2 regions of the Paraliobacillus sediminis genome follow, and region 1 is predicted to be linked to the other one. Evidence: riboswitches for the same ligand, from Rfam matches in the RefSeq annotation. Region 1 holds a riboswitch; the other holds the start of a gene.
The links. Region 1 has a riboswitch for glycine ahead of gcvT (glycine cleavage system aminomethyltransferase GcvT). Riboswitches for the same ligand answer to the same signal wherever they lie in the genome.
Positions count from the first base shown of each region.

Region 2: it holds a riboswitch for glycine, as region 1 does, so the genes downstream of both, gcvT (glycine cleavage system aminomethyltransferase GcvT) here and gcvT (glycine cleavage system aminomethyltransferase GcvT) in region 1, are expected to answer to the same signal.

Region 1 covers NZ_QJSI01000002.1:127,477-132,120, reverse strand. Annotated here, with positions in the region: gene gcvPB (aminomethyl-transferring glycine dehydrogenase subunit GcvPB) at 1-812, opposite strand, end outside; gene gcvPA (aminomethyl-transferring glycine dehydrogenase subunit GcvPA) at 805-2,151, opposite strand; gene gcvT (glycine cleavage system aminomethyltransferase GcvT) at 2,164-3,267, opposite strand; glycine riboswitch at 3,432-3,524, opposite strand; gene D2K60_RS06625 (DEAD/DEAH box helicase) at 3,666-4,644, shown strand, end outside.
Region 2 covers NZ_QJSI01000003.1:863,138-867,781, forward strand. Annotated here, with positions in the region: gene gcvPA (aminomethyl-transferring glycine dehydrogenase subunit GcvPA) at 1-558, opposite strand, end outside; gene gcvT (glycine cleavage system aminomethyltransferase GcvT) at 571-1,674, opposite strand; glycine riboswitch at 1,839-1,931, opposite strand; gene D2K60_RS17120 (DEAD/DEAH box helicase) at 2,073-3,743, shown strand; gene D2K60_RS17125 (YqhG family protein) at 3,721-4,530, shown strand; gene D2K60_RS17130 (YqzE family protein) at 4,534-4,644, opposite strand, start outside.

The sequences.
Region 1 (4,644 bases):
AAATTTAAATGAACGACATCAAAACCCATATCACCTGGTCTTGTATATCCCATTATCGCGTTTAAATTTGCACCATCATAGTATAATCGACCACCAACTTCATGAATGATTCGTGCCATTTCGACTATCTCTGTTTCAAATAAACCTAATGTATTCGGATTTGTTAACATTAGCGCGGCTGTATCCTGACCTACAACACTTTTCAAATGATCTAGGTCTACTAATCCTCGTTCATTTGTTTTCACTGTGACAGCTTCAAATCCTGCCACAGATGCTGATGCCGGATTTGTTCCATGTGCTGAATCTGGAACAATTACTTTTGTCCGGTTAAAATCATTGTTTCCTTCATGAAATGCCCGGATCATCATTAAACCCGTCCATTCACCTTGCGCACCTGCTGCTGGTTGTAGGGATACATCATGCATCCCAGTAATTTCAGCCAAAGATGTTTGCAAATCATACATAACCTCTAAAGCTCCTTGTACTGATTCTGGATCTTGATAGGGATGGATATGACTAAAACCTTCTAATCGTATAACATCTTCATTCATTTTAGGATTATATTTCATCGTACATGATCCAAGTGGATAAAAACCCGAATCTACACCATAATTTCGACGTGATAATCCCGTATAGTGACGGATAATCTGTAATTCACTTAGTTCTGGCAAATTAGGAGAAGTAGTCCGAATATATGCAGGATCTAGTAACGCTTCGATATCCGTTTCTTCTACATCTAACTCAGGTAAACTGTGACTCGTTCGACCTGGCTTACTTAATTCAAATATTAATGGATAATCTTGATTATGCAATGATTACACCTACTTCCACAGCAAACAGATTAATTTCTTCTTTTGTACGCATCTCTGATACAGCAAGTAACATATAACCTTTATAAGATTTATCAACTAGAGATAAATCATATCCTCCTAATACACCCTTTGCTAACAATGCTCGATTTGCTTTTGCAACATCATGCTTGATATTAATAACTAATTCATTGAATAAAGCACCTTGATAGACAACCTCTATTCCTTGTTGTTCAAGAATTTTTTTAGCATAGTACGCTTTTTGCATGTTAAGCCAAGCCATCTGCTTAATCCCGTTCTTACCTAATGAGCTCATCGCAACAGAAGATGCCAATGCATTTAATGCTTGATTTGAACAAATATTAGAAGTTGCTTTATCTCTTCTAATATGTTGTTCTCGAGCTTGAAGTGTAAGAACAAATCCTCCTTTTCCATCCTCATCTAGTGTCTGTCCAACTAATCTTCCTGGAACTTTACGCATTAACTTCTTGGAAGTTGCAAAGTAACCACAATGCGGACCACCAAATTGTGCAGGAATTCCAAATACTTGTGTATCACCAACAACAATATCAGCACCAAATGCACTTGGAGGCGTCAAATAACCTAGTGCTAAAGGATTACTAGATACGACAAACATTGCTTTACTATCGTTAATAACTTGTCTTATAGCAGCTAACGGCTCAATCTGTCCAAAAAAGTTTGGATATTGAATCACAACACTTGCTACAGTTTCATCTACTAACGTCTCAAGCATATCCAGATCCGTTAATCCATTTTTTTCGGGTATTTCAATAATTTCTATCCCTTGTCCTTTGCCATATGTTTCTATTACTGCTCTAGATTCAGGATGGACGGTCTTTGACACCAATACTTTTTTTCTTTTCGTTTGTGCTGCACTTAGATTAGTTGCTTCCGCTAATGCAGTTGGTCCATCGTACATCGAAGAATTAGCTACATCCATACCAGTTAGTTCACAAATCATCGTTTGAAATTCAAAAATGGCTTGTAGTTCTCCTTGCGAAATTTCGGGTTGATATGGTGTGTATGCTGTGTAAAACTCCGATCTAGATATAACATGGTCAACTACAGATGGAATGTAATGATCATAAACACCAGCACCTAAAAATGATGTGTGTGTCTTCGTATTTACGTTTTTCTTTGCTAAAGCAGATAACTCCTGCATTAACTGCGCTTCATTTGCAGGTTTTTTTAACTGTAGATCTTTCTTTAAACGTAATTGGTCAGGTATATCTTTAAATAGATCATCTGTAGTAGCCACACCTATTGTAGCTAGCATTTCCTCTTTATCCTCTTGCGTCATTGGTAAATAGCGAAATTCCATTTTTTCTCCCCCTTATCCCCTTTTATAAAACGGTGTAGCGACTACTTTGGCTTGCACTTCTTTTTTTCTAATTTGAACTGTTACAAGGTCTCCTTGTTTTGCATAGTCAGTTGCTATTAATGCTAAACCAATATTTTTATTTAAAGTAGGTGATTGTGTTCCACTCGTAATAAAACCTATTTTTTTCTGTTGACATAAAACTGTGTAACCATGACGTGGTATTCCTTTATCGATCATTTCTAATCCTACTAATTTACGTGGTGGACCTTCATTTTTTTGTTTTAATAATACCTCTTTACCAATAAAATCGCTTGTTTTATTGGTTTTAACTGCAAAGCTAAGTCCCGCTTCAATTGGCGAAATGCTTGAACTCAGTTCTTGACCATATAAAGCTAAATTCGCTTCAAATCTTAATGTATCCCTCGCTCCAAGTCCAATTGGTTGAATTCCCACATCTTCTCCAGCTTTGATAATTGCTTTCCATAGCGCAACACCACTTTCTACTCCAATGTATATTTCAAAACCATCTTCACCCGTATAACCTGTTCTTGCTACGAGTGCTTTTTCCTCAATGCCACTAAAAAACACATTTTGTGAGAATTCAAAAAATTTAATGTCAGATAATTTCGTATCTGTTATTTTTTGTAACACTTGTTCTGCCTTTGGGCCTTGTATAGCTAATTGAATGAATTTATCGGATTGATTCGAGATTGTTACCTGTTCAAATTTATGTTTCAATAACCAGTTATAATCTTTATCTATATTTGCAGCATTTACGACTAACAAATACTTCTCTGTGGCTAATTGATAAACAATTAAATCATCCACTGTTCCACCATCTGGATAACACATAAACGTGTATCGCGCGTGATCTGGTGTTAATTTTGAGAGATCATTTGTTAGCATCATTTGTAAGAAAGGTTCAGCATCTTTTCCCTCTACAAGTATTTCACCCATATGCGATACATCAAACAATCCGACATTATTTCTTGTTGCATGATGCTCATTTTTAATACCAGTAAAATGTACCGGTAATGCCCATCCGCCAAAATCGATTGTTTTAGCATTAAATTTTTCATATTCGGAGAACAATGGTGTCTTCTTCAATTCTTCCATTCACTCAAAACCCCTTTCAATCTTATATTAGACAAACAAAAAGACAGGTGAAATTATCATACTCATGATAATTTCCCTGTCCTTGTACCAGAAAGATTCATCCATTTTTTAAATGGACTTGCTTCTTGGGTAGTTTATTCACTGATAAACATTCTCCAGAGTTGCGTCAGATAAAAGTCTTTTGTGCCTGAGAGATTCGTATTATATACTTGCTCCTTCGGCGTCACTATTTTAGTGAGCTCTCCTATTATCTTCATTCGCTTGTAAAATTATTAAATTTGGACATACTAGAATTCACATCGTTTTTTACTTTAATTTAACATGATTATAGCATAATTACAGAGTAATGGCGAATGAAAAATGCAATAAATCAAAAATAGTTCGGAAGGTGGACTTACGTGGAAATTGAATTAAAAAGAGATATGGAATTTATTGAGCGTTTAGAGGAAAAATTAGAAACTGATGGTCCATTTAGCTCATGGGAATTATTCCATTTATCTTATCAAGCAGCATTAACAACTTTAACCCATGATTTTTCTGGATTACAAGCACCTAGATTATTACCACACGTTACTTTTTTATCACATCAATTAGCATGTGCTGAACAAGTTGTAGAAGAAATGAATGGGAGAGCTATTTTAGCCGATGAGGTAGGTTTAGGTAAGACGATTGAGGCTGGACTAATATTAAAAGAATATATGATGCGTGGTTTAGTAAAAAAAGCATTAATTCTTGTCCCTGCTTCATTAGTTAATCAATGGGCATTGGAATTAACTCAAAAATTTTACATTCCGGTTGTAACGACAAGAAAACGACCAATATGGGACCAAGACAACATTGTAATTACTTCAATAGATACAGCAAAACGAGATCCACATCGAGAGATTATTCTACAACAAAAATACGACTTTGTATTAGTAGATGAAGCACATAAATTAAAAAATCATCAAACAAAGAACTACCAATTTATTCGTTCTTTACAAAAAAAATATTGCTTGTTATTAACTGCTACCCCTATTCAAAATAAATTAAGTGACATTTTTAATCTTGTCTCTATATTAAAACCCGGATTTCTAGGAGATTACCAAACGTTTGCAGAAAAGTTCGGTAAAAACATTAAAAATCTTGATCAGGATATACATCTCAAACAACTCGTACAAAAAGTAATGGTACGAAACCTTAGACAGGATACGGGTATTGATTGGACAAAACGTAAAGTAGAAACAATCCAAATTGAATTTACAGATGCAGAGATGCAAGCATATGAACAGTTGAAAAAAATCACTATGGAAGCACAACATTTTTCTGCAATTACTTATTTACGTGAGTTATGTTCCTCACGAGAAGCTTGCTTCCTTTCAATTAAAAAAAGTTTAG
Region 2 (4,644 bases), on a different contig from region 1:
TATTTCAATAATTTCTATCCCTTGTCCTTTGCCATATGTTTCTATTACTGCTCTAGATTCAGGATGGACGGTCTTTGACACCAATACTTTTTTTCTTTTCGTTTGTGCTGCACTTAGATTAGTTGCTTCCGCTAATGCAGTTGGTCCATCGTACATCGAAGAATTAGCTACATCCATACCAGTTAGTTCACAAATCATCGTTTGAAATTCAAAAATGGCTTGTAGTTCTCCTTGCGAAATTTCGGGTTGATATGGTGTGTATGCTGTGTAAAACTCCGATCTAGATATAACATGGTCAACTACAGATGGAATGTAATGATCATAAACACCAGCACCTAAAAATGATGTGTGTGTCTTCGTATTTACGTTTTTCTTTGCTAAAGCAGATAACTCCTGCATTAACTGCGCTTCATTTGCAGGTTTTTTTAACTGTAGATCTTTCTTTAAACGTAATTGGTCAGGTATATCTTTAAATAGATCATCTGTAGTAGCCACACCTATTGTAGCTAGCATTTCCTCTTTATCCTCTTGCGTCATTGGTAAATAGCGAAATTCCATTTTTTCTCCCCCTTATCCCCTTTTATAAAACGGTGTAGCGACTACTTTGGCTTGCACTTCTTTTTTTCTAATTTGAACTGTTACAAGGTCTCCTTGTTTTGCATAGTCAGTTGCTATTAATGCTAAACCAATATTTTTATTTAAAGTAGGTGATTGTGTTCCACTCGTAATAAAACCTATTTTTTTCTGTTGACATAAAACTGTGTAACCATGACGTGGTATTCCTTTATCGATCATTTCTAATCCTACTAATTTACGTGGTGGACCTTCATTTTTTTGTTTTAATAATACCTCTTTACCAATAAAATCGCTTGTTTTATTGGTTTTAACTGCAAAGCTAAGTCCCGCTTCAATTGGCGAAATGCTTGAACTCAGTTCTTGACCATATAAAGCTAAATTCGCTTCAAATCTTAATGTATCCCTCGCTCCAAGTCCAATTGGTTGAATTCCCACATCTTCTCCAGCTTTGATAATTGCTTTCCATAGCGCAACACCACTTTCTACTCCAATGTATATTTCAAAACCATCTTCACCCGTATAACCTGTTCTTGCTACGAGTGCTTTTTCCTCAATGCCACTAAAAAACACATTTTGTGAGAATTCAAAAAATTTAATGTCAGATAATTTCGTATCTGTTATTTTTTGTAACACTTGTTCTGCCTTTGGGCCTTGTATAGCTAATTGAATGAATTTATCGGATTGATTCGAGATTGTTACCTGTTCAAATTTATGTTTCAATAACCAGTTATAATCTTTATCTATATTTGCAGCATTTACGACTAACAAATACTTCTCTGTGGCTAATTGATAAACAATTAAATCATCCACTGTTCCACCATCTGGATAACACATAAACGTGTATCGCGCGTGATCTGGTGTTAATTTTGAGAGATCATTTGTTAGCATCATTTGTAAGAAAGGTTCAGCATCTTTTCCCTCTACAAGTATTTCACCCATATGCGATACATCAAACAATCCGACATTATTTCTTGTTGCATGATGCTCATTTTTAATACCAGTAAAATGTACCGGTAATGCCCATCCGCCAAAATCGATTGTTTTAGCATTAAATTTTTCATATTCGGAGAACAATGGTGTCTTCTTCAATTCTTCCATTCACTCAAAACCCCTTTCAATCTTATATTAGACAAACAAAAAGACAGGTGAAATTATCATACTCATGATAATTTCCCTGTCCTTGTACCAGAAAGATTCATCCATTTTTTAAATGGACTTGCTTCTTGGGTAGTTTATTCACTGATAAACATTCTCCAGAGTTGCGTCAGATAAAAGTCTTTTGTGCCTGAGAGATTCGTATTATATACTTGCTCCTTCGGCGTCACTATTTTAGTGAGCTCTCCTATTATCTTCATTCGCTTGTAAAATTATTAAATTTGGACATACTAGAATTCACATCGTTTTTTACTTTAATTTAACATGATTATAGCATAATTACAGAGTAATGGCGAATGAAAAATGCAATAAATCAAAAATAGTTCGGAAGGTGGACTTACGTGGAAATTGAATTAAAAAGAGATATGGAATTTATTGAGCGTTTAGAGGAAAAATTAGAAACTGATGGTCCATTTAGCTCATGGGAATTATTCCATTTATCTTATCAAGCAGCATTAACAACTTTAACCCATGATTTTTCTGGATTACAAGCACCTAGATTATTACCACACGTTACTTTTTTATCACATCAATTAGCATGTGCTGAACAAGTTGTAGAAGAAATGAATGGGAGAGCTATTTTAGCCGATGAGGTAGGTTTAGGTAAGACGATTGAGGCTGGACTAATATTAAAAGAATATATGATGCGTGGTTTAGTAAAAAAAGCATTAATTCTTGTCCCTGCTTCATTAGTTAATCAATGGGCATTGGAATTAACTCAAAAATTTTACATTCCGGTTGTAACGACAAGAAAACGACCAATATGGGACCAAGACAACATTGTAATTACTTCAATAGATACAGCAAAACGAGATCCACATCGAGAGATTATTCTACAACAAAAATACGACTTTGTATTAGTAGATGAAGCACATAAATTAAAAAATCATCAAACAAAGAACTACCAATTTATTCGTTCTTTACAAAAAAAATATTGCTTGTTATTAACTGCTACCCCTATTCAAAATAAATTAAGTGACATTTTTAATCTTGTCTCTATATTAAAACCCGGATTTCTAGGAGATTACCAAACGTTTGCAGAAAAGTTCGGTAAAAACATTAAAAATCTTGATCAGGATATACATCTCAAACAACTCGTACAAAAAGTAATGGTACGAAACCTTAGACAGGATACGGGTATTGATTGGACAAAACGTAAAGTAGAAACAATCCAAATTGAATTTACAGATGCAGAGATGCAAGCATATGAACAGTTGAAAAAAATCACTATGGAAGCACAACATTTTTCTGCAATTACTTATTTACGTGAGTTATGTTCCTCACGAGAAGCTTGCTTCCTTTCAATTAAAAAAAGTTTAGAAAAAAATAATGACGGTACAAATGTAAAAGAATATACAGACTTTTTAACACAACTGGGAGAATTGCCAAACCATTCGAAAGCATTAAAAGTGGTTGAATTAATCAAACAGTCAGACGAAAAATGCATCATATTTACTGAATACCGAGCCACTCAAGTCTATCTACAATGGATCTTACAACAAAATGATATTACTTCTGTACCATTTAGAGGTGGCTTCAAACGTGGCAAGAAAGATTGGATGCGTCAATTGTTTAAAGATAAAGTACAAGTATTAATTGCAACAGAAGCTGGCGGTGAAGGAATCAATCTACAATTTTGTAATAAAATGATTAACTATGATTTGCCTTGGAACCCGATGCGCTTAGAACAACGGATTGGCCGCATTCATCGCTATGGTCAAAAGAATGATGTACAAATTTATAATTTTGCCATTAAAAATACAATTGAGGATCATATTTTACGACTATTATATGAAAAAATTCATTTATTTGAACGCGTTATTGGGAATTTGGATGCTATTCTAGCAGATTTACAATTAACAAACCTCGAGAATGAGATGGAAAAAATTTTTAAGGAGTCACAAACTGATGGAGAAATAAGAATAAAAATGGACAATTTATCTGCAGTTATTTCTGATGCGCAATTAACTTATGATAAGGAGAATTCACATGGCAATCGAGAATCTTCATAATTTCCTTCATGACTTTTTTATCGCTAATCAATGCACAATAAAGGAGAATAAAGATGGCATATTAGCTATTAAACTCACAGATAAAATGGATGAATACATCATGAATCGTCCATTTTATTGGCAATATATAAAAAAAATCGGTCAAAAAGGAGATCCTGGATCAATCACTTTCTTGACAGATCCCAGATTGGAGGAAAAAGAAGCAGAGATAATTCACTTTGGTAGTCCAAGATTGCAGCAAATTTTTCGATTAGTAAAAGATCAAGGAAAAAGTGTTCGACTCTATCAACAACTTGCTGTACAACAGCAGACAGCTTTAATACCATGGCTTATCTTAAATATAAAAATTAGTTATATTGGCAAGCAAAAAAGAGAAGAAATCAAATCAATCGGTATCCATATGATTAACGGTGCCATGCTTGATAATATAATGGACACGATAAATCAAATTTCCTGGCATAACACCATACCTGATTATTGCTATAACTTGAGTCCATTAATTCGCCTGAAGAATAGTTACCAACGTGTTATTCACTATCTAGAAAAAGATCTACTTGAAAAACAGCATGATTGGGCACTTGAATCATGGAAATTCATGCAAGAAGAAAAGAAACTATTAGATTACTTTTATCAATCTGATGCTGCTGATCAACTAGTACATTTTGAAAAAGAATCCGCAGCAATTGAGGATTTGTATCAACCTCGCATCACAATTGACATTATTAATGGAGGTGTCTTTCATATTAGTCAATCTACTTCAAGTAGCATATTAGAAGGAAACGTATGATAATTACTCGTTATTTTTGTTTTTCCACAATTTTATGGAAGCAGGTAATAAACCAAACCATTTATCAGACAAAGGTGGATTGCCTTGTTTCTCTTTTTTGCGCGCTTTTCTTTG